3 regions of the Kocuria sp. CPCC 205260 genome follow, and region 3 is predicted to be linked to each of the others. Evidence: riboswitches for the same ligand, from Rfam matches in the RefSeq annotation. Region 3 holds a riboswitch; each other region holds the start of a gene.
What was found. Region 3 has a riboswitch for S-adenosylmethionine ahead of RF645_RS07130 (O-acetylhomoserine aminocarboxypropyltransferase/cysteine synthase family protein). Riboswitches for the same ligand answer to the same signal wherever they lie in the genome.

Region 1 (7,697 bases), 480 kb from region 3:
CGAGGCGGCCTGCCGGTTCGAGCGCCTCCCGCAGTTCCACCCGGAGTTCCCCACTCCGGACGCCCGCGACGTCCTGCAGGCCGTGCAGGACTCCGGGGAGTTCTTCTTCACGGAGTCCCTGTACTCCCCCATGGCATGCGTGCAGCGCAGCACCGGACTGATCATCGGCATCGCCGGGTGGTCCGCACCGCCCATCGACGAGGCCCTGGAGATCGAGGGCTTCCTGGTGCCGTCGTGCACCGGACAGGGCTACGCGACCGAGGCCCTGCCCCGCCTGGTGGAACTGGGCCTGCAGGATCCGCGCGTCACCTCGATCCGCGCCTCCCTCCCGGACAACCACGCCAGCCTGGGACCGTTCCTGGAGCGCAGCGGGTTCGCAGCGGTCGAATCCGCAGGCACCGAGGCCGAGTACCGCTATGCCCCGTCGCAGCCATGAGCTCGGCCGCTCGGCGCGCCTGCCCGGGGTCGTCGTCATCGATATGGCATTCGGACCCCGCCGGGTCCATGATGTGAGGCATGACTCCCCTGTCGCGTGATCTGCATCCCTCCAACGGGAGAAGAGCGCCGAAGGACGAGGTCGTCGTCTCGATCACCTCGGCCCTGAATCACCGCGGCCGCAAGGAGGAGGCGCACCCTCCGGTCGATCACGACGACTTGGACGACATCTTCCCCACCCCGCAGCAGCAGGAGCTGCTGCACCTGCTCGCCGAGGGCGCCGACGACGAGTTCGCGGCCCGTCGCCTGGGCCTGGAGCTGGCGGAGCTGCGGCGGATGCTCATGGAGCTGGGCTCGCAGCTCGGGGCCTGCAACAGGTTCCAGCTCGCGCTGCACGCCCGCGAGGAGGGCTGGATCTGAGCACGTCGGCCCCCAACGCGAAAAGTCGCAGGACCACCCCCCAGATCGCCGCCGAGACCTCCGCAGACCGCTCGCTGCTGCTGCCGCCCGTCCTGGCGACCGTGCTCACCGCCGCCGTCGCCTTCTGGGGCATGACCGTCCCTCAGTTCTGGTTCGACGAGGCCGCGACCATCTCGGCCACGAACAGGCCCTTCGGCTCCCTGCTGCGCCTGCTGCAGGACGTCGACGCCGTCCACGGCCTGTACTACGTCCTCATGCACCCGTGGGTGGCACTGTTCGGGACCTCCGAGCTGGCCATGCGGACCCCGTCGGCGCTGGCCCTGACGCTCGCCGCACCGCTGATCACCCAGGTGGCCATGACCTATGCCCGCCGCTGGTTCCCGGACCGGGTGCTGCTGAGCGGGCTGATCGCCGGTCTGCTCTTCGCCGTCCTGCCCGGTCTGTCCTGGGCAGGCCAGGAAGCCCGCGGCTATGCCATGGCCGTCCTCGCCTCCGTTGCGGCGCTGTGGTGCTTCGAGCGCTTCCGCGACCGCGGAGGCACGGCGGCGCTGGTGGGCTTCGCGGTGCTGCAGGCCGCCGCCGTCGGATTCTCCATGTACGCCGCCTCCGCGGTGGTGCTCTACCTCGTGCGAGCCCTGGCCTGGGGACGTCGTCCGTTCCTGAAGGTCCTGATCGCGGCAGGAGGCACCACCGGTCTGGTGCTCCCGCTGGGGCTGAGCGCCCTGTCCCAGAGCAGCCAGATCAGCTGGATCGACCTGACAGTGAGCAGTGTGATCAGGAGGATTCTCCTGCGCACCGTTCCGATCAGTCCTGGGAATCGGGGTGAGCCGTGGAACGACGTCGCCCTCGAGCTGGCTCCGTGGTTCATGGGACTGATCGCGCTGATCCTGGCCGCGGGCCTCCTGCGCGGTCCCGGCCGCCGGCTCGTCCTGTGGCTGCTGAGCTTTCCCCTGTTCCCCATGGCCTGCATTCTGCTGGCCCAGATGATGGGCAAGCAGCTGTTCCAGGAGCGCTACTTCACCTATGCGACCCCGTTCCTGGTCCTGGCCCTGACGGCGTCCCTGGCCACGATCCGATGGCGACCCGCGGCGGCGGTGCTGAGCGCGGGCCTGCTGGGGCTGTCCGTCCCGTCGCTGCTGGGGCAGAACACATGGGACGCCAAGGGCGGTGACAACTACGCGACGGCATCTGCTCTGGTCGCCCGGAGCGAGACCGTGATCTTCATGGACCGGTCGAACCGCGGCGTCCTGCTCGCCTATCCGCCGGAGCACGAGATCGCCGATCCCATGCTCCAGGAGGACCGGATCAGCGCGGACAACCTCTACGGGCTGAACCGCCCCGGCTACGAGTCCTGGGAGATCGACACCGTCGGCGCCACCTCCGTGGTCTCCAACAAGGAGAACAAGTTCCACGACACCGTGCTGTCCCACCTGCGGGACAACGGCTGCGAGCAGACGCAGGAGGACCGCAGCACCCGCTTCCGGATCACCCTGCTGGAGTGCCCGGCCCCGGCTGCCGGGTAACTCGGCGTCATACCGTCGTCACCTCGGAGGCGCCCCTCGCCCTAGGCTGTTGTCCCATGACCGAGAACCTCCGTGCCGAGACCGAGCGAGTCCTCTCCGCGGTCTCACCTGCCACGCGGCGCACCCTCGAGGAGTCCGCCGGTCGTCTTTGGGCCTGGGCCCTGGAGACCTCCGAGCGCTTCCCGCCCACCCCGGACGTGAAGCTCGCCATGGCCTCCAGCGGCGCCGTGCTCTCCGGGTACACCGTGATCCACATGCTGGGCAATCTGCAGGTCTACCTGGGACGCGGCCGCTTCGACTCCTACGCCCACCACCTGCGCACGCTGGGGGCGCCGGTCCTGCCGCGGCGCACCGTGCTGTGGGCCTTCCGGGTCGTGCTGCTGGCCGATGCGCTGACCCACCTGAGCTGCGCGGCGGTGCTGACCGTGCGCGCCCAGGCCTCCGAGCGCCGTGCTGCCGCTCAGCCCAGGCCGCTGCCGCAGGGTCGTCGGCGCACCCGCTGGCAGAGGCTCAAGCGCTCCATGCGCTCGACCGGCACCGTCCTGGGGCTGTTCACGGCCTTCCACCTGGCGGATCTCACGCTGGGCACGCGGCCGGCCGCCTCGCGCCGTCACGAGCCCGGTGCCGCCTACGACAACCTGGTGGCATCCCTGCGCCGCCCGCCCGTGGCCGGGCTGTACCTGGCCGCCATGCTGGCGCTGGCCGCCCACACCTCCCAGGGCCTGGTCCAGATCGGCAATGACACCGGCTTGTCCGCCCAGCGCGGTGCCCGCGAGCGCTTCGAGCTGGCCGGGCGGCTGGTCGGCACCGGCGTGGCCCTGGGCAACGCCTCCATCCCCGTGGCCGTGCTCCTGCGCCTGGTGCGCTGAGCCGTCCTCCCCCGCACTGCAACACCGCCTTCCGCGACCGGGTCCCGGCGCGAGGGCACCGAAGGAGTCCCATGCGCATCACCGGCACCCTGCAGGTCGAGGTCTGGCGCCAGGCCGACGGCGAGTCCGAGGGCGGTTTCGAGACCCACACCGTCACCGGCGTGAGCCCCCAGACGACCGTGCTGGAGCTGCTCGACCTGCTCAACGAGCAGCTGCCCGAGGGCATGGAGCCGATCTCCTACGACGACGGCTGCCGCGAGGGCATCTGCGGCAAGTGCGGCGTCACGGTCGACGGCGTGGCCCACGGCCCCCAGCTCAACCGGGCCTCGTGCCAGCAGCAGGTTGCGGCCTTCACTGACGGCGAGCGCGTGCGGATCGAGCCGCTGCGCGCAGCCGCCTTCCCCGTGAAGAAGGACCTGTCCGTGGACAAGAAGGCCGCGCTGCGCACCGTGGTCAAGGCCGCCGGAGGCCCCGTGGGCATGAAGGCACTGACCGAGGCCGGGTGCATCAGCTGCGGGGCCTGCGTGGCCGCCTGCCCCAACGGCTCCGGCCAGCTGTTCGTGGGCTCGCTGCTCACCGAGCTCCCCCCGCTGGCCAAGGACGACGACGACCGCCGCACCCGCTCCGGCAAGGTGCTCGACGCCGCCGAGGAGAGCTTCGGGCCGTGCTCCACCCTGGGCGACTGCACCGAGGTCTGCCCCGCCGGGCTGCCGCTGGAGAATCTCTCGGCAGTGGCGAGGGAGCATCTGCGCCGTCGTCGCTGAGTCGCCAGGCCGCGGCGGCGGCCTGGCGCTGCGGCGCCGGAGTGCGCCTCCGGGATTCTTGTAGTTACACGCCTGCGCGCCCCTTAGCATTCGCAGTTGCGAACACTCGGGCGGGGTCATATATTTGCATCAGCAACTCACCTCTCCCGCTCGACCAGGAGTCCACGATGCACCCCTATATCCCGCAGGCTCAGCCCTACGCCTACCCGCAGGCCACCTGGTCCCCGAGGCCCTCCGCGCCCGGCAGCGCCGTCACCGCTCTGGTGCTCACGATCCTCGTGCTGGCCGGTGCACTGTTGCTCTCCCCGCTCACGATCCTGTTCTCGATCGGCGCCGCGTCCACAGTCACGGAGCCCGACTTCGGCGGCACCGCCGATCTGGTCGCTGCCATGCTCGTCGCGTTCCTGCCCCTGGGCGCCCCGGCGATCCTGGGTGCGGCGCTGGCCATCTACCCCCGCATCCGCATGCCGCGCGAGATGTACCCGTCCTCCGGGGTGAAGACTGCCGCAACCGTCTTCCTGGTCTTGCATCTGCTCACGCTCGTGCTCGCCGTCATCTTCGGCGTCCTGCCGCAGGTCCTGGTGCTGTGAGCACGGCACCACCGCGTCATGGGGCTTGTGCTGTCGGAGCCTTCTTGTAATTTCAGGACACGTTCAAGAGCGCGGCCTCACGGGCCTGGCCGGCCGCGCAGCAACCCGAACTCGATTCCCGGGTGCTTCCAGAGCAGAACGGGCCTCAGCGCACTCGCTGAGGCAAGACTCGACGGGGTCGCGCTGCGCGGCCCGGAAGGCAGGACCTCATGTCCGACGCACTGCACCAAGCACTGGAGTCGAAGCGCTCCGATCTCGAGCATCTGCATCCCTACAACGTGCCGCTGCACCTCGCACCGGAGGCACCCGTGGTGCCGCCGCGCACGAACCACCGGTGGATCGACTTCGGAGATCGGGAGGCCCGGGAGTGGAGCAGAGTCCTGTTCCTCCTCCCCCGCAAGGGCCACTCAACGACCGTCATGGCCTGCGCGCACAGCGTGTGGCGCTTCGGCAACCTGCCCAACGTGAACAATGCCCCGGAGGTGGCTCGGGCCGCCCGCGCTCTCGGACACACCCCGGAGAGCGCCTGGGAGATGCTGGTGACGTTGATCGTCATGCGCCAGGACCAGGAGCACGACCCGGATGTCGCCTACGACCTGAGGGTCTGGGCCCTGTGGATCGAGCGCATGAACCACCTGGAGGACCCGATCACAGCGGCAAGGCACTGCTTGAAGGCCGTCGGTCAGCGCTGATCGGGGCCCTCGGCGACCGACCCGACGAAACAGCCCTCCTCCCCGCCGCTATGGCTGGGAGGAGGGCTGCGTCGTCGTTCAGCGGCGGAAGCGGGTCAGGCCTTGCCCACGCGCTTCATCTGCTGGGTCCAGAACGCGCCGGTGGTGATCACGTCGGTGCCGTCCCAGGCATCCAGCCCGGTGAGGCCGGGGATGTCGGAGCCGTTGAAGGTGGGCTCCTCACCGCGGCGGCGCTGGGCCTCGTAGTTCTTCATCACCTTGACGGCGACGGGCGCCAGGAGGATCAGGGCGATCAGGTTGATCGTGGCCATGATCGCCATCATCACGTCGGCCAGAGACCACACAAGATCCAGGGCGACCACCGAGCCGACCATCACGGACAGGAGCACCAGCAGGCGGTAGCCGTTCATCACCGCGCGCGAGCGGGTGAGGAACATGATGTTCGCCTCGCCGTAGAAGTAGTTGCCGATCACCGAGCTGAAGGCGAACAGGAAGATCGCGATGGTCAGGAAGTGGACCGCCCAGGTGCCCAGCTGCAGACCCAGTGCCGTCTGCGTGAGCGAGGCGCCCTGGGCAGAGTCGCCGAAGCTCGGGTTGGACAGCAGCACGATGAACGCCGTGACCGAGCAGACGAGCCAGGTGTCGAAGTAGACGCCCAGGGACTGCACGAAGCCCTGCTTGGCCGGGTGAGAGACGGAGGCCGAGGCACCGGCGTTCGGCGCGGAGCCCATGCCGGCCTCATTGGAGAACAGTCCGCGGCGCAGGCCCTGGACGAACACGGCCATGAAGCCGCCCACCACGAACTCGCGGATGCCGAAGGCGCCCAGGACGATGTCGGCGACCATGCCGGGGACCTCGCCGATGTTCAGGACGACGACCAGGAGCCCGAGCAGCACGTACAGGATGGCCATGACCGGCACGACTGCCTGGGTGACCGCGGAGATGCGGCGGGCGCCGCCGAAGATGATGGAGGCGGTCAGCACGACGACCACTGCGCCCACGATCAGCTTGAAGGGCAGGGCCCCGGCGGCCGACGGGTCGATGTCCAGCGAGCCCGACAGCGAGTCCACGATCGCGTTGGACTGCACCGAGTTGAACACCAGGCCGTAGGTGACGGTGATGATCACCGCGAACAGGATGCCCATCCAGTGCTTCTTGAGCCCGTAGGTCATGTAGTAGGCCGGTCCACCGTAGTAGCCGGTCTCGCCCTTGCGCTTGTAGAGCTGGCCCAGCAGCGACTCGACGAACGCGCTGGCGCCGCCGATGGCCGCGATGGCCCACATCCAGAACACGGCGCCGGGCCCGCCCACGCTGATCGCGATGGCCACGCCGGCGATGTTACCCGTGCCCACGCGTGAGGCCGCCGAGACGGTGAACGCGCGGAACGACGAGATCGACTTCTTGCCGTCCGGGTCCTCACCGGGAGGGTCTCGCAGCACCCGGAACATTTCCGGGACGGACCGCCACTGGACCGCCCTGGTCCTGATCGTCAGGTAGATACCCGTGCCGATCAGGATCGCGAAGACGATCCAGCTCCAGATGAAATTGCCGACGCTGCCGACGAGCTCAGTGAGCTGCTCCATGTGCACTCCCGCTTCTCAGAGGAATCTGCCGGAGCGATCACAGGCCGTTCCCAGCAGTTGGAGCAATGTACATCACCCCGGTTTCCGGCGAGTTGCGGCTGGTGCCCCGACTGCCCACGCGAAGCGCCGAGCTCGAGGACCTCAGTCCTCGACGACCCGCACCGCCCCCTTGTCCGCCGAGGTCACCATGGAGGCGTAGGCCTTCAGGGCCTTGGACACCTTGCGCTCGCGCGGCTTGGTCGGCTTCCAGGGGGCCTCGCCCTTCTCGGAGCGACGACGCGCCAGCTCGGCGTCGTCCACATTGACGCGCAGGATGCGGTTCTCGACGTCGATCTCGATCTCATCGCCCTGCTCGATCAGGCCCACGGCACCGCCGGCGGCGGCCTCCGGGGAGATGTGCCCGATCGACAGCCCCGAGGTGCCGCCGGAGAACCGGCCGTCGGTGATCAGGGCGCACTCCTTCCCCAGGCCCAGGCCCTTGAGGTAGGAGGTCGGGTAGAGCATCTCCTGCATGCCGGGCCCGCCCTTGGGGCCCTCGTACTGGATGACCACGATGTCCCCGGACTTCACGTTCTTGGACAGGATCTCGAACACGGCTTCGTCCTGGGATTCGACGACGAACGCGGAGCCCTTGAAGTGGAACAGGGACTCGTCGATGCCCGCGGTCTTGATGATCGCGCCGTCCTCGGCGATGTTGCCGAAGAGCACGCACAGCCCGCCCTCCTTGGTGTAGGCGTGGGCGACCGAGCGGATGCATCCGTCCTGGGCGTCGAGGTCGTGATCCTCGTACTCGTTGGCCTGCGAGAACGCCTGCGTGGTGC
Region 2 (7,697 bases), on a different contig from region 3:
GAACGGGCCCCGGCCTGGCTCAGCGTCCCAGGACCATGCGGGTCAGGTACTCATTGACGTGCCCGATCTCCTGCGGCGAGACGCTGTGGCCGATGCCCTGGTAGTGGACCTTCATGGTGTCCGCATGCTCCACGAGCCACTCGGCGGTCATGTCCACCAGCTGGTCGTTGACGATGGGGTCCTGCGGGTCGCGGCCCCAGAAGAGCTTGAAGGGCTTCTCCTTCAGCTCGTCGTCGCGGAAGATCTCCAGCGGCTCCGGCACCACGAAGCCCGACAGCCCGATGACCGCAGTGATCTCGCTCGGCATGGCCCGCACCAGCGACGTGGCGATCGACATGCCCTGGGAGAACCCCAGCAGCGTGGTCGACGGACGCCCCTCGGCCTGCTCCCGCAGCCACCCCACGAGCGGCTCGACCGCGGCGCGGATGGCCTCGGGTCCGAAGGCCTCCTCGTCGTAGAGCGGGAACCAGCTGTAGCCGGGAGGCTGGGCCAGCGGGGCGCGCACCGAGGCCACTACGAAATCCTGCGGCAGCTGCGGCACCAGGCCCATGAGGTCCTGCTCGTTCGAGCCGAAGCCGTGGAAGAGCACCAGCAGGGGCGCCTCCGGGGACTCGGCGGGGTCACGGTTCCACATCACGACGGGGTTTTCGCTCATGCCGACCATCATGGCATCCGCGCGCAGCACGCCCCGCTTCCGTCGCTCCTCTCGCTCCCGCGCGGAGGAACTGCCGCTGAGGGGACGCAACGAACGTCTTCCCGCGCCTGAATCGTGTCGCACGCGTCCCTTCACGAGATCTCGCACTCGGGCGGCGGCTCGTCAGGGCCCTGCGAGCTCCCACGCCCGGACCGCTTGCCGATGTGCCCGCACCAGGGCGACGATCCTCGGCTCGCATCCAGGATCCGTCGGATCCACGACGTCGAGATCCGTGTGCACCACACGCAGCTCCGTCCACCCGGCCGCTTCCGTAGCCCGCTGCCGCTCCACATCCCGAAGTCGCTGCCGCGGGTCCTCGTGGACCGCACCGTCGACCTGCACGGCCAGCCGGTGCCTGCGATCCGCGAGGTCAGGGTGGACCCGACGGCCACCCGGGGATCGGATCTCGACATCAGCCTCCCACCCGGTGAAGCGATGGTCCTCCAGCACGAGCCGCGTATAGGTCTCCAGCGGCGAGTCCACTCCGGCGACCGCGCGCAGCAGGGCCTGGCGCACCCTGCGGACGCCGCGATGGCTCTCGAACCGCTCGAGATCGGTGCTGAGGTCTCTCTGGCTGCGAAGCGCCGGCACGCCCCGGCTGATGCCCGTGCGGTGCTCGCAGATCACACCGTCGATGACGGCCACGAGCTGCTGGTGAGTCATGACGTGCCGACCGCGAGCGTCAGTCGATGCGGCCAGGTCCAGCAGTGTTCGGGCCGGGGACGTGAGGCGGACCGAGCCGTCGGTCCAGAGATCCTCGGCATGGAACTGACTCCGGTGCCCGACGACGCCGTGTCCTCGAGGCCTTGATCATGTCGAGGAGCACAGATGGATGCCGCCGACATGCCCGAGCCTGCCGGGGAGCCGGAAGTCGTGGAGGATGGCGGCCGTCGTGTGGCTGGCTGCCCAGCCTTCCTGCTGCAGAGCCGGGAGGATCCTCAGCAGACCGGATCTGGTGCGGGGGTCAGGGCGCGAATCGGCGCAGGACCACAGGCCCTTGCCCCAGGAGCAGTACTGCCTCCCCGACAGATGACGCTTGGCGACGCCTGCCGCTTCAGCCTCGGCGGTCGTGAAGACGCGGCCCTGCAGGCAGGCAGGTGGACTGTGACGTGGTCTCGGCATGGCAGACAGTGCAGCGGATCACGGCGCCGACCGATGCGAACGGATCCGCTCCCCGCCGTCGTCGCCCCGGTCCAGTGCCCGAAAGGGCGTCTGTGGAGGCATGAACGCCGTACTTCGGATCTGCGTTGCCCGGGATTCCGTGTGGACCGGGGATCTCGTGCGCGCAGTACGCCGAGGGGACGCACAGGGCGCACGGGATCGCCGACGGGACGCATCGGACGTCTAATCCGGCGTGAATCGTGACGAATGGGTCCCCTCGGCGGCGAGGAGGGTCGATGCGTCGCTTCGGTAGGGCCCCTCAGGAGAGGAAGGCGGCTCGGACCAGCTCGCCGATCTGCTCGTGCTCGATCAGGAAGCCGTCGTGCCCGGCGCCGGAGCGTATGGTGCGGTGGGGGACGTCGCCGGGCAGAAGCCGGGCGAGGTCCTCGGATTCCGAGGGCAGGTAGAGCCGATCCGAGTCGACCGAGGCCACGAGCCAGTCGCAGGTGGTGGCCGCGAGCGCCTGCCTGACGCCGCCGCGGCCGCGGCCGACGTCGTGGCCCATGAGGGCGTCGTTGAGCACCAGGTAGGAGTTGGCGTCGAAGCGGCCCACGAGCTTGGCGGCCTGATGATCCAGGTAGCTCTCGATCGCATACCGGCCCCGACGGCGCCCCGGCAGCGGCGCCCCCGGATCTTCGCCGGCCTGCGCCGCATTGCCGAAGCGCGCATTGAGGTCCGGTGCCGCGCGGTAGGTGGTGTGCGCGATCCGCCGTGCGATTCCGAGGCCCACGGAGGGGATGACGCCGTCGTAGTAGTCGCCGCCGCGGAAGTCGGGGTCGTTGCGGATCGCCAGGCGCTGCGCCTGGCCCCATGCGATCTGCTCGGCGCTCGAGGCGGCGGTCGAGGCGATCACCGCACAGGCGCGCACCTGCTCGGGGAACGTGGCGGCCCACTCGAGGGCCCGCGCACCGCCCATGGAACCGCCGACGACCAACCGCCAGGACGCGATGCCCAGCTGCTCGGCCAGGCGCTGCTCGGCGCGCACCGAGTCGCGGATCGTCACCGCGGGGAAGTCCGATCCCCACGGAAGACCGGCCCGCGGGCTGCCCTCCGGGATCAGGGTCGACGGACCCGTGGAGCCGTAGCAGCCCCCGAGCATGTTGATGGCGACCACGAAGAAGCGGTCGGTGTCGATCGCCCGCCCGGGCCCGATCAGTCCGTCCCACCAGCCCGGTGCCTCGGCGGAGACACGGTCAAAGGAGGTGGCGTCCTCGGCGACCCGTCCGCGCGTGACATGGGTGTCTCCAGTCAGCGCATGCGCGACGAGCACCGCGTTGGAGGCGCGGTCGTCGAGCTCGCCCCAGGTCTCGTAGGCCAGCTCGACATCGGGCAGCACGGCCCCGGATTCCAGCCCGAGGTCGCCGATGCGGGCGCGGCGCAGCAGCCCCTCGGTGCGGAAGGGCTGCTGCGAGCGCGCGGTCGTGCTCTGGATGGCGGTCACCTCAGACCGCTCCCCCTGCGCCGCGCGCCTTGACCGCGGCGAAGCCGAGCTCCAGGTCCGCGAGGATGTCGTCGATGTGCTCCAGTCCCACGGACAGGCGCACGAACCCCGGGGCGACGCCGGCGGCCAGCTGCTCCTCCGGGGAGAGCTGAGCGTGCGTGGTGGAGGCCGGGTGGATGACCAGCGAGCGGACGTCACCGATGTTCGCGACGTTCGAGTGCAGGCTCAGCGCGTCCACGAAGGCCTGGCCGGCCTCCGAGCCGCCGTCGAGCTCGAAGCCGAGGATCGAACCTGCGCCGCCGGGGACGTACTTCTGCGCACGCTCGTGCCACGGAGAGGACTCGAGCCCGGCGTAGGACACGGATTCGACGCCCTCGTGGGCCTCCAGCCAGGTGGCGACCGTCTGAGCGTTGGCGACGTGGCGCTCCATGCGCAGCGACAGCGTCTCGATGCCCTGCTCGATCAGGAAGGCGTTGAACGGGGAGATGGCAGCGCCCATGTCGCGCAGCAGCTGGGTGCGGATCTTGAACGCGAAGGACACGTTGGCCCCGAACGGCCCGTTCTCCCCGAAGACCTCGCCGAACACGAGGCCGTGATAGGACTCGTCCGGCTCCGTGAAGCCCGGGAAGCGATCCGGATAGCGGGTGTAGTCGAAGCGCCCGGAGTCCACGATGAACCCGCCGACCGAGGTTCCGTGCCCGCCGAGGAACTTGGTGGCGGAGTGGATCACCACGTCCGCGCCGTGCTCGAACGGCCGCAGCAGGTAGGGGGTCGCGATGGTGTTGTCGACCATCAGCGGGACCTCGGACTCGTGGGCGATCGCGGAGACCGTCTCCAGGTCCAGGACGTCGTTGCGGGGGTTCGGGATGGACTCCGCGTAGAAGGCCTTCGTATTGAGCTGGACGGCGTCGCGCCAGGCCTGGGGATCGTCCGGATCGGAGACGAACGTGGTCTCGATCCCGAGCCGGGACAGCGTGTGCTTGAACAGGTTGAACGACCCTCCGTACAGCGACGGGCTGGCCACGATGTGATCGCCGGCCCCGGCCACGTTGAGGATCGCGTAGGTGGTGGCGGCCTGCCCGGAGGAGACCATGACGGCCGCGGTCCCGCCCTCCAGGGAGGCGATGCGGTTCTCGACGACCTCGGTGGTGGGGTTGGTCAGTCGGGTGTAGATGGGCCCGACCTGGCTGAGCCCGAAGCGACCGGCTGCGGTCTCGGCGTCCGGGAAGACGTACGAGGTGGTCTGCTGGATCGGCAACGCACGGGCGCCGGTGACGGGATCGGGCTCCTGACCGGCGTGGATCTGACGGGTCTCGAAGCTCCAGCCCTGCGGGGCGGAGGGGGTGGGCTGCTGTGCGGACATGTCGGCGACTCCTTGTCTTCCGGGGCCGCGGACCGAGGTCCGACGCACCCGTCGGACCGGGTGCCGTGACCCGCGCTTGCCGTGTGCGCGTCTGCGCACCGGCCCGGTCCTCACCCAGGGCACCCCACCGCGGAAGGAGGGTTGCCGGCCAGCTAGCTGGGGCTTGTCGCTGGCTCTCGTGACCTGCCTTCCATTCTCGGACGAGCACGGCTCCGGCGCAAACCCGCGTGCGGCGTCCTGTGGCGGCCGCTGTCAGAACAGCAGGGGCCCGGCCAGGAAGCCCACGGCGTCCAGCAGGAAGTGCGCGATGATCAGCGGCATCACGCGTCCGGTGCGGCGGTAGAGCCACAGGAACACCAGTCCCATCACCACGTTGCCCAGCGCCGGACCGACGCCCTGGTACAGGTGGTAGCTGCCGCGCAGAAGGGCCGAGCCGATCAGCACGGCCGGCCACGTCCATCCCACGCGCAGCAGGCGATCGGCCAGGAACACGACGACGATGATCTCCTCCACGAGCGAGTGCCGCAGCGCCGAGGCCAGCAGGAGGATGACCTCCCACCAGGATGTCCCGCCCGCATTCGTGACGATCTCGGCGGTGATCCCGAGCTGGCGGCCCGCCTGGTACAGCGCCAGGGTGCCCAGGCCCATGACGGCGAAGAGCAGCGTCCCCAGGCCCAGATCCGCCAGCGGGGCTCGGCGGTCCAGGCCGATCCGGTGTAGCAGCCCGCGCAGCTGACCGGCCGAGCCCGCCAGCAGATAGAGCGCCAGCAGCGGCGGGACCAGAGCCAAGAGGATCCCGAGGCTGCGGCGCAGGACGTCGAACAGGGGGAAGCCGCTCTGCGCCGCGTTCATGGAGGCCGTCGACTCGGCGATCGAGCTGGTGGACAGCGTCTCGGCGAGGTCGAGGAGCGACCAGAGGGCGCTGGCCCCCAGCGAGACGCCCAGCACGAGCAGGATCTGCAGCCACAGATCGGCGCGCTGGGAGCCGAATGACGGCTGGGCTGGGGCCTGAGAGCGCTGTTCGGTCATGGGCTCCATTGTGGGCCAGGGGCACGACGGCAGCGGCCTGTGCTGTCGGCGCCGGTTCCTACGATGAGCGCCATGACCTCCCAGAACTCGGATCTTCCGCTCGCTCCCCCGTCGGCCGTGCGTCGCGACCACGTCCGCGAGTTCCACGGCGATGCCTTCCTGGACCCGTACGAGTGGCTGCGGGACAAGGAGTCCCCGGAGGTCATCGCGCATCTGGAGGCCGAGACCGCCTACGCCGAGTCCGCCACCGCCCAGCTGGCCCCGCTGCGCGAGCAGCTCTTCCAGGAGGTCCGGAACCGCGTGCAGGAGACGGACCTGTCGGTGCCGTGGCGGCGCGGCGACTGGTGGTACTTCACGCGCACCGTGGAGGGCGGGGAGCACTCGGTGCAGTGCCGCGTCCCGGCTGCTGAGGAGGGGTGGGAGCCGCCGCAGATCGTGGCAGGCCAGTCCCTGCCCGGCGAGCAGACCCTCCTGGACGGCAACGCCCGGGCGCAGCCGCACGAGTTCTGGTCGCTGGGCGCCTTCGACATCACCCACGACGGCACCCGGATGGCCTGGGCCGAGGACACCACCGGGGATGAGCGCTTCACGGTGCGCGTCCACGACTTCGCAGCCGACCGGACGCTCGACGACGAGATCCCCAAGACCTCCTACGGCGCCTTCCTCTCGCCCGCCGGAGACGCCGTCTTCTACACCGAGGTCGACGACACCTGGCGGCCCTGGCGCCTGCGCCGGCACGTGCTCGGGACCCCGCTCGAGCAGGACATCACCATCGCCCAGGAGGACGACCCCGGCCTGTGGCTGGGGGCCGAGCTCTCCTCGGACCGGCGCTGGCTCGTGCTCGAGGCCGGGTGCTCCGAGTACTCCGAGGTCTCGATCCTGCGCATCGAGGAGGCCGGCGAGCAGGCCCCACAGGTGGTCGTGCCGCGCGGGGCCGGCGTTCTCGCCTCGGCGGAGCCCGTGCGGATCGACGGCCGGGACGTCGTCCTGCTCCAGCACGATCGCCAGGCTCCGGATGGGCGCCTGAGCCTGATCGAGCTGTCGGACCTGCCCGGCGAGTCGGCGGAACTGCCCGGCGACGGATTCCCGCCCGGCATCTACATCGTGGCACCCAGGGAGGGGCTGCGCGTGCTGGGCTTCGCCGCCACACAGCATCACCTGGTTCTCGAGGTCCGTGAGGACATCCTGCCGGGGCTGCGCATCCTGCCGCTGAAGGGACTCGGCACGGAGAGCCAGGCCGAGCCCCATGTCCTCGAGGTGCCCGGCGAGCTCACGGCTGTCTCCCTCACCGCCGCTGAGCCGGACTCCCCCGTCCTGCGCTTCACCGCCGAGTCCTTCGTGATCCCGCGGCGCGTCTTCGACCTCATCCTGGATGCGCCGGGGACCGAGCTGCCCGATCCGGTCCTGCGCCGCGAGCAGCCGGTGCTGGGCGACTACTCGGCTGCCGACTACAGCGTGGAGCGCGACTGGGCCCAGGCCGAGGACGGCACGCGGATCCCGATCACCCTCATCCGCCGCCGGGACGCCGCGCAGCCGGCACCCGCGGTGGTCTACGCCTACGGCTCGTACGAGATCAGCATGGATCCGTCGTTCTCGTACTCGCGGATCTCGCTGCTGGACCGCGGTGCGGTCTGGGCCATCGCCCACGTGCGCGGCGGCGGCGAGCTCGGGCGGCAGTGGTACGAGTCCGGCAAAAAGGAGCACAAGCGGCGCACCTTCACAGACGTCGTCGCGGCGACCCGGCACCTGGGCGCGCGCTCGGACATCGACGCCGACCGGGTCGTGCTGATGGGCGGCTCGGCTGGCGGACTCCTGGTCGGCGCTGTGCTGAACCTGGCCCCCGAGCTGTACTGCGGTGCGGTGGCCGCGGTGCCGTTCGTGGACCCGCTGACCTCCATGCTCATGCCCGAACTGCCGCTGACCGCGCTCGAATGGGAGGAATGGGGCAATCCCCTCGACTCCGCGGAGGTCTACCGGACCATGAAGGCCTATTCCCCGTACGAGAACGT
Region 3 (7,697 bases):
CCTTCGATCCGATCCCCCCACGCCCATGCAGTGCAGGGCGAAGCGATCTGCTCGATCGAGCCGTTCAATGGTTGTGTCGACGCAGGATCATCCGGATCGGTGATCCTGCCGCTGCGCCGCACCGGTTCGAACCGGCGGGCCGCTCGCGGCGACAGAGAAGAACATTACACACCGCTGAGCACGCCCGCAAACCAGTGAGGCCCGCAGTGACGGGCCTCACCTGGGCCGAGTCCCGGTCTTCGTCGCGCAGCCGGCCGGTTCGCCCGCACCTGCACCGGGCCACGCGGCTGCGCGCTGCCCTCTCGGCTTCTCCACCGCGATGGACGCCAGCCGGCCCTTGGTCGTCTATACGATGGATCCCGTGAAGGACCTGCTGCCCCTGGAGACGGACCGCCTCTTCTTCCGCCGCTTCAGCGAGTCGGATCTGGAGGCCATGCACGCTTACCAGTCACGTGAGGACTACGCGCAGCACGCCTGGCGCGGACCTCGCTCGTGGGAGCACTCGGAGCGGGTCATCGCCGAGCATCGCGGGCCGAGGGCCTTCCTCCACGACGGGGACACCATCCGCTATGCCTTCAGCGCGCACGACGACCCGGAGGGGCTCTACGGGGAGATCGTGCTGACGCTCGTGGACGCCGAGTCGCGCCAGATCGAGATGGGCTGGGTGGTCAGCCCCGATCATGCAGGCAGAGGCTATGCAGGCGAGGCTGCGATCGCCGCGATCGACGCCTGCTTCGAGCGATTGGACGCCCACCGCGTGTTCGCGCGCCTGGATGCGCTGAACCACAGCTCCATCAAGGTCTGCGAGCGCATCGGCATGCGCAGGGAGGCGGAGCTGCGCGAATCGCACCTGCAGCTGGGCGAATGGCGCACGGAGCTCATCTACGCCGCACTGCGCTCCGACCGGATCAGCGCGGACTGACCTGCCGGTTCGCGCGGCCGTCGCGGAGGAACTCCACCTGCGGCCAACCTCCTGCCCCGACATGGGCCCGTCCCGTGGATCGGGCTGTTCTACGCCCTCGGGCGCAGCCGCTGTCGGACGTCGCCGCTCGGGTCCCCGGTCCGTCAACGCGCTGTGCGTCGGGATTCCATCTCCAGCAGCTCCTGCTTGCGCTCGATGCCGCCGGCATAGCCGGTCAGCACCCCTGTAGAGCTGAGCACCCGGTGGCACGGCACGATCACCGACCACGGATTCCGGCCCACCCCCTGTCCCACCGCCTGGGCCATCCCGGGATTGCCGAGCTGCTGCGCCAGCGCGCCGTAGGTGGTGGTGGTCCCGAACGGGATCTCCTGCACCGCCTTCCACACCCGCGGGCGCAGGGGCTGCGGGCGGTCGTCGAGGGCCAGCGGCAGATCGAACCCGCGTCGCCGACCGGCGTACCAGTCTTCGAGCTGCTCCTGCGCCTCGCTCAGCAGGGCATGATCACCCTCCATGCCGAGGGTCTCGTCGTCCGGGAAGTGCTTCTGGTCCTCGAACCAGCATCCCGTGATCGCAGGCCGGCCGTCGTGCGGGCCGACAGCCACGACCATGCGCCCGAGCGGCGTCTCCACCCAGCGGTGCATGCGCGCCACGGGCTCCGGCAGCTCCATGCCGCGCGGAGGCGCAGGAGTCGGCTCGGGGATTCGTCGGGCGGCGCGCCCTGAGGTGTCGAAGTCGCTCATGAGCACCATGGTGCGGCCATGTCCCCGCACGCGCAACGGCCGGGCCCTCCGCAGCGGAGGGCCCCGCCCGTCGTCGTGGAATTCCGGCCGCCGCGCACGACGGGTGCCGGAGGATCCGGTCTCAGCTGAGGATCGGGATCTGCATGGGGTACTTGTACGCCAGGCCCTTGTTCGCCTGCATGGCGCCGAGGACAGCGAACACGATCGACAGGATGCCCAGGACGGGAAGCAGGAAGAGGGCCAGGCCGAGGGTGGGAATGGCCAGGATCCAGATCACGACGTTGAGCGCGAACACGATGACGTTGAAGTTGAAGGCGCCCGCGGAGGCATTGCGCACCAGCGGGTCGCGGTCCTTGAAGATGAACCAGATGATCAGCGGTGCTGCGAATCCGATCCAGCCGGCCGAGAACAGGAACAGCACCGGAGCTGCGATGTGGGAGATCAGCGCCCAGGTCCGGGCGTCCGAGGGGCTCAGCGGCTGGCCGCCCTGCTGGAAGGTGGCCTGCCCGTAGTTGCCCTGGGCCGTGTACTGCTGTCCGCCGCCCTGCGGCTGGTCGTAGGCGCCCTGGCCTCCGTAGTCCGGATGCTGGCGCTGCTGCCCGGCTCCGGGGCAGCTGTAGCCCGGCTGCCCGTAGCCCTGCTGCGCGCCGGGGTCCCCGGAGGGCTGGCTGCCCGGCTGGCTCTGATTCGGGCCCCACGACGGCTGCCCGGACTGCTGGCGGTCGCGGCCCTGCCCGAACGAGGGGGCCTCGTGCTGCTGTCCGCCCGGGGCGTTGCGGCCGTCCGATCCGGAGGCCGGGTTCTGGGGATCCTGCGAGCTCATGAAGGCTCCTTCATATGGCGCTTGCATGGGGACCCGCGCGATGGCCGAGCCGAACGCGACGAGGCTGCTGCCCCCAGTGTAGGCAGAGCCCTGCGATCGGCGTCAGGTGACGGCGATCGCAGGGCTCTGCCGGAGCCGGGGAGGCCGCCGCGTCAGCCGCAGTGCCGGATGAGCGCGCCGCCTGTCAGTCGCCGAGCCGGGCGAGCGCAGCGCCCGTCAGGCGACGAAGGCACGCTCCAGGTCCTCGAGGTGGTCGTCGAGGTCCTCGATCCCGACGGAGAGCCGGACCAGATCCACCGGCACCGCCAGCGACGTGCCAGCCACGGATCCGTGCGTCATTTCGGAGGGCCAGCAGATCAGCGATTCGACCCCGCCGAGGGAGACCGAGAGCTTGTACATCTTCGTGGACTCCGCGAAGCGCCGGGCCGCAGCCTCTCCGCCGTGCACGCGGAAGGAGACCATGCCACCGAAGCCGTCCATCTGCCGTGCGGCCAGCTCGTGGCCGGGGTGCTCGGGCAGTCCGGGGTAGAGCACCTGCGCCACCTCTGGGCGCCCGATGAGCCACTCGGCGATCCGGCCTGCGGTCTCCTGATGGCGCTGCATGCGCAGCGACAGGGTCTTCAGCCCGCGCGCGGCCAGGAAGCAGTCCTGGGGCCCGGCGACCGCCCCGCCGGCGAACTGCTGGAAGCCCACGAGCTCGGCCAGCGTTCCTCCGGGCGAGAAGCCGCCCACGGCCTCGACCTCCCAGGCCCGGTCCGAGACGACGACCGCCCCGCCCAGCACGTCCGAGTGCCCGCCGATGTACTTGGTGGTGGAGTGCACGACGACGTCGGCGCCGAACTCCAGCGGACGCTGAAGGTACGGCGAGGCGAAGGTGCTGTCCACGATCAGCAGCGCCCCGGCATCCTGGGCGATCTGGGCGATGCCCGTCAGATCGGCGATGCCCAGCAGCGGATTCGTGGGGGTCTCGACCCAGATCACCCGCGTGCCCGCCTCCACAGCCCCGCGGACCGCATCGAGCGAGGTGACGTCCACCGGCGTGTGCCGGATCTGCCAGGGAGCCAGGACCCTGGTGATGAGCCGGTTGGTGCCCCCGTAGCCGTCGGCGCCCAGGACCACATGGTCTCCGGGGCGCAGCACCGAGCGCAGCAGCGCATCCTCCGCCGCGATCCCGGAGGCGAACGCGAAGGCCTGCTGCCCGCCCTCGAGCGCGCACAGCTGCTCCTCGAAGGCATTGCGGGTGGGATTGGAGCCGCGGGAGTACTCGTGGCCGTCGCGCAGGACGTTGATGCCGTCCTGGACGAAGGTGGAGGTCTGGTAGACCGGCGGGATGACCGCACCGGTCAGTCGGTCCGGCTCCTGGCCGGCGTGGACGGCGCGCGTGGTGAACCCGCTCATGCCTGCACCTCCTGGCGCTGGTCGCGGCGCGCGCCGCTCGGCTCGTCCTCGGAGCGCACCGGGGCGCCGTCCGTCGACGGTCCCGGGGCACCTTCTGCGGCCGGGATCTCAGCGCCGCGCGCGGCCTCGACGCGCAGCAGCTCATCGAGCGAGGACTGCAGATCGGCGATCAGGTCGTCGACCGCCTCCAGCCCGATCGACAGCCGCAGGGTCTGCCAGCTGATCCCGCCGGCCAGTCGCTGCTCCTCCGAGAGACGGCAGTGGGTCATGGCCGCGGGATGGTTGATCAGCGAGCGGACGTCGCCGATGTTGGCCACCAGCTTGAAAAGCCGCAGGGAGTCGACGAATCCGGCCACTGCGGCATCCGAGCACTCCAGCTCGAAGCCGAAGACCGACCCGACGCCCTGGGGGAAGTCGCGCTCGGCGATCTCCCGATCGGCGGAGCCCTCGATCAGGGGGTGGTGCACGCAGCGCACCGCCGGATGCGTGCTCAGGAACTCGGCGATGCGAGCGGCGCTGTCCGAGTGGCGGCGCATGCGCAGGTCCAGCGTCTCGAGGCCCTGGATGATCTGGGAGGCGTTGAACGGCGAGAGCGTCAGACCCAGGTCGTGCACGAACTTGGCCCGGCACAGATGCAGGAACGGCGAGCCGCCGCGCAGCTTCTCGCACAGGCTGATCCCGCCCCAGCGCGCTCGCGGCTCGGTGAACTGCGGCCAGCGAGCGGCCTCGGCCTCCCAGTCGAAGCGACCGGAGTCGATCACGACGCCGGCCAGCGACGTCCCGTGCCCGCCGAAGAACTTGGTGGCCGAATGCACCACGATGTCCGCCCCGTGCTCGAAGGGCCGGTACAGGATCGGCGTGGCCAGGGTCGAGTCGACGATCACCGGGATCCCCCGCTCATGGGCGATGCGGGAGATCGCGTCCAGATCCGCCAGCGTGGCCAGCGGGTTGCCGATGGACTCGAGGAAGAAGCCCCGAGTGTCCTCCGTGATCGCCTCCGACCAGGCCGAGGGGTCAGCGGGATCGACGTAGGTGACGGTCGCGCCGAGATCGGCCAGCGTGTCACCGAGCAGGTCGACGGTGCCGCCGTAGATCTTCTCCGAGACCACCAGGTGCTTGCCGGGGCCCGTGCTGATCAGCGCGAGCAGGGCCGCGGCGACGGCGGACTGGCCCGAGCCCATGGCCACGGCTCCCACTCCGCCCTCGAGATCGGCGACCTTCTGCTCCAGGACGGCGACCGTGGGGTTGCCCGTGCGGGAGTAGGTGAAGCCCGGGGTGGTCTGGGCGAACATGGCGGCGGCAGCCGCGTGGTCCGGGAATTCGAAGGCCGAGGACTGGTAGATCGGCACCGGCAGCGTGGCCTGGGCGGGGGCGGCAGGGGCGCCCGGATCGGATCCTGTCCGGCCGGCGTGGATCTGGCGTGTGGCCAGCGAGGTCGAGCTCTTGAGCTCGTCGCAGGGCGAGGACGTCATGAGAGGTGTCTTCCGTGACGGGGTGCTCTTGACCTGCACGTCCCGCCGGAGCTTGTTCGTGCGCTGCGTCAGGTGCAGGCCGCTTCGTCATCCGAACCACCCTTGAACATGGGGTTGGTGCACAGCCAAGTCGGAGCTTGGCAGCTGTGTCTCGTGAAGCCGGTCCCATACTAGCACCCCACCGATCGAGCCGTCAGGACCTCCGTGCGGGCGGGACCAGCAGCAGGACCGCCGCGACCATGGCCGCCGCGCCGCCGAGGGCCAGCGGGATGCCGAGCAGGAAGCGGACCTCCAGCACGGCTGCGGAGAAGACGAGGACGGCCGCTGCGAGGATGCGGACCCACGCCCGTCCGTCCGGCGATGAGGAGCGATCGGGACTCGAAGCTCGCAGCGGCGCGGATCCGTCGGCTCGGGGCGCGCTCGAGGGCCGCTCACCCGAGGGCGATCCTCCGGCTGCGGGCCCCTCCGGTTCGGGCTCGCGGGCGACGATCCGCCCCGCCACGGCCTCCAGGACGCCCAGCGGACGCACGACCAGCAGGACCATCGCCCAGCACAGCAGCCCGATCGGCAGGCGCCACAGCCACCACTGCGCCGAGCCGGGCACCGGATCCGGGCCGCCGAGCAGCCACCACACCGCCATCACGGCCACGATCACCGGCAGGTGCCACAGGTACAGGGTCGTGGCCCGCGAGCCGACGACCCAGGCGACGGCCTGCGCGGGACGCCATCGCATGAGCCGCTCGAGAGCCGGCGAGCACAGCTGCAGGACGCAGGCCTGAGCCGCGCCGAGGGCGATCATGCACAGCGTGGGCGGGTTCAGGGCCGACAGTCCGTCCGCACCCCACCAGGGCAGGCTCGTCAGGCAGAGCATCACCAGGACCGACAGGGCCGTGATCCCGAGCAGTCTTCCTGCCGAGGCACGAGCGAAGGATCCGTCGTGGCGGAAGAAGCCGATCTGATGGATCGCCAGCCAGACCGGCGCGAAGCCGAGCAGGCCCCACCACGGCTGCTCCGCGGCGATGCGCAGCACCTCGATCGCAGCGCTGAGCCCCACCAGCGCAGCCAGGGTGAGGACGGGCCGGCGATCGTGCAGCCCGTGCAGCAGCGGCACACCGACCAGGCACGCGGTGTAGGCGCCCACGAACCACAGGTGCATCCCGAGCCCCTGAAGCGCCATCGAGGCCCAGTCGGCGGGCATCCCCACGAGCGCCGCGAGGGCGCCGGCCAGCGCCAGGGCGACCCACACAGCGCTCGCCGGCACGACCAGGCGCAGCAGCCGGGCGCGCACCCAGGCCGGCCCGCGGACGCCCTCCGCCGACTGGCGCGACCACGAGATCGCCGAGGCGCACCCTCCCACCACGAAGAACAGCGGCATGACCTGCACGAGCCATGACACCGGGGCGTACCAGGAGGCCTCCGTGGGTGCCATGACGCTGCGCAGCGCGCCCGTGCTCGGATCCGTCGTGAGCGTGACCAGCAGGATGTGGAGCACGACCATGGCGATCAGGCAGGCGACCCGAGCAGCATCCAGCGCGAGATCGCGCTGCGCAGGGATGGTCTGCGCAGCGCGCCGGCCGCGGGAGGTGCTCAGCTTCGTCACGTCTCCGATCGTCACACGGCGGCGGCATCGCAGGTGGCGCGGCGGGTGCCCGGGAGCGCAGCAGCGCGATTGTGACGTCAGAGCGTCTTCTTCCGCAGGTCAGGGGCATCGGATCGCCCCGAGGCCTTCTGCAGGAAGGCCTCCGCTGTTACGGTTACCCAAGAGTCATTTAGATATGGCGGATCGGGCATGAATCCGCCTGGATCCGCGCTGTGGCAGGGCTGAGAGACAGCTCCGCTTCCCCCGGTGGGTCTGTACGCGGCACAGCGGATCGCCTAATCTGGACTCGGGTCGCACCACGATGACGTCGGAGACCCTTCCCCCGCAATTCCGACGATCAGCGCAGGAGCAGCAGTGACTGTCACGAGCACCAGACTGGGCCGGCTGGGGTCTCCCCAGCACCACAAGACGCCCCGCTCCCCCATGTGCCATGAGTGCACCACCGATCTCTACCTCAAGTTCCGGGTCTTCCTGCCCTCCACCCGCAAGCGCAGCCGCGTCCCGGGGCTGCGCCGGATCATGGGCCGCGTGCTGCGCTGCGCGGTCCGCTCCGGCGGACGCGTCGAGTACTTCTGCCAGAAGTGCGGCACGCAGCAGCGCCACCTCATCCCGGAGGGCTGGGAGCCCACCTCCAAGGGCCTGACCCCGTGCGACGTCCAGGACCTGGCCTCGGTGTTCATCGCCCCAGGCGAGTCCCTGCCCACGGAAGAGGTCCGCCAGCAGCTCCTGGGCCCGGAGCCCG

Region 1: linked by a shared signal. The riboswitch ahead of RF645_RS04910 (hypothetical protein) and the one ahead of RF645_RS07130 (O-acetylhomoserine aminocarboxypropyltransferase/cysteine synthase family protein) in region 3 are both predicted to bind S-adenosylmethionine.
Region 2: linked by a shared signal. The riboswitch ahead of RF645_RS10080 (bifunctional o-acetylhomoserine/o-acetylserine sulfhydrylase) and the one ahead of RF645_RS07130 (O-acetylhomoserine aminocarboxypropyltransferase/cysteine synthase family protein) in region 3 are both predicted to bind S-adenosylmethionine.

The regions. Positions count from the first base shown of each region.
Region 1 is NZ_JAVKPT010000002.1:47,178-54,874, forward strand. Features, by position in the region: gene RF645_RS04880 (GNAT family N-acetyltransferase) at 1-436, shown strand, start outside; gene RF645_RS04885 (response regulator transcription factor) at 517-855, shown strand; gene RF645_RS04890 (glycosyltransferase family 39 protein) at 957-2,378, shown strand; gene RF645_RS04895 (succinate dehydrogenase) at 2,435-3,247, shown strand; gene RF645_RS04900 (2Fe-2S iron-sulfur cluster-binding protein) at 3,319-4,011, shown strand; gene RF645_RS04905 (hypothetical protein) at 4,179-4,601, shown strand; SAM riboswitch class IV at 4,663-4,776, shown strand; gene RF645_RS04910 (hypothetical protein) at 4,811-5,293, shown strand; gene RF645_RS04915 (sodium:alanine symporter family protein) at 5,389-6,876, opposite strand; gene ilvD (dihydroxy-acid dehydratase) at 7,018-7,697, opposite strand, start outside.
Region 2 is NZ_JAVKPT010000006.1:17,081-24,777, forward strand. Features, by position in the region: gene RF645_RS10060 (RNA-binding S4 domain-containing protein) at 1-2, shown strand, start outside; gene RF645_RS10065 (alpha/beta hydrolase) at 20-655, opposite strand; gene RF645_RS10070 (endonuclease domain-containing protein) at 818-1,357, opposite strand; gene RF645_RS10075 (homoserine O-acetyltransferase) at 2,115-3,287, opposite strand; gene RF645_RS10080 (bifunctional o-acetylhomoserine/o-acetylserine sulfhydrylase) at 3,298-4,659, opposite strand; SAM riboswitch class IV at 4,727-4,843, opposite strand; gene RF645_RS10085 (CPBP family intramembrane glutamic endopeptidase) at 4,912-5,688, opposite strand; gene RF645_RS10090 (S9 family peptidase) at 5,761-7,697, shown strand, end outside.
Region 3 is NZ_JAVKPT010000002.1:530,558-538,254, reverse strand. Features, by position in the region: partial or broken gene RF645_RS07155 (hypothetical protein) at 1-198, shown strand, start outside; gene RF645_RS07150 (GNAT family N-acetyltransferase) at 338-922, shown strand; gene RF645_RS07145 (methylated-DNA--[protein]-cysteine S-methyltransferase) at 1,066-1,662, opposite strand; gene RF645_RS07140 (DUF4870 domain-containing protein) at 1,784-2,485, opposite strand; gene RF645_RS07135 (cystathionine gamma-synthase) at 2,702-3,883, opposite strand; gene RF645_RS07130 (O-acetylhomoserine aminocarboxypropyltransferase/cysteine synthase family protein) at 3,880-5,355, opposite strand; SAM riboswitch class IV at 5,405-5,514, opposite strand; gene RF645_RS07125 (acyltransferase) at 5,549-6,955, opposite strand; gene RF645_RS07120 (hypothetical protein) at 7,310-7,697, shown strand, end outside.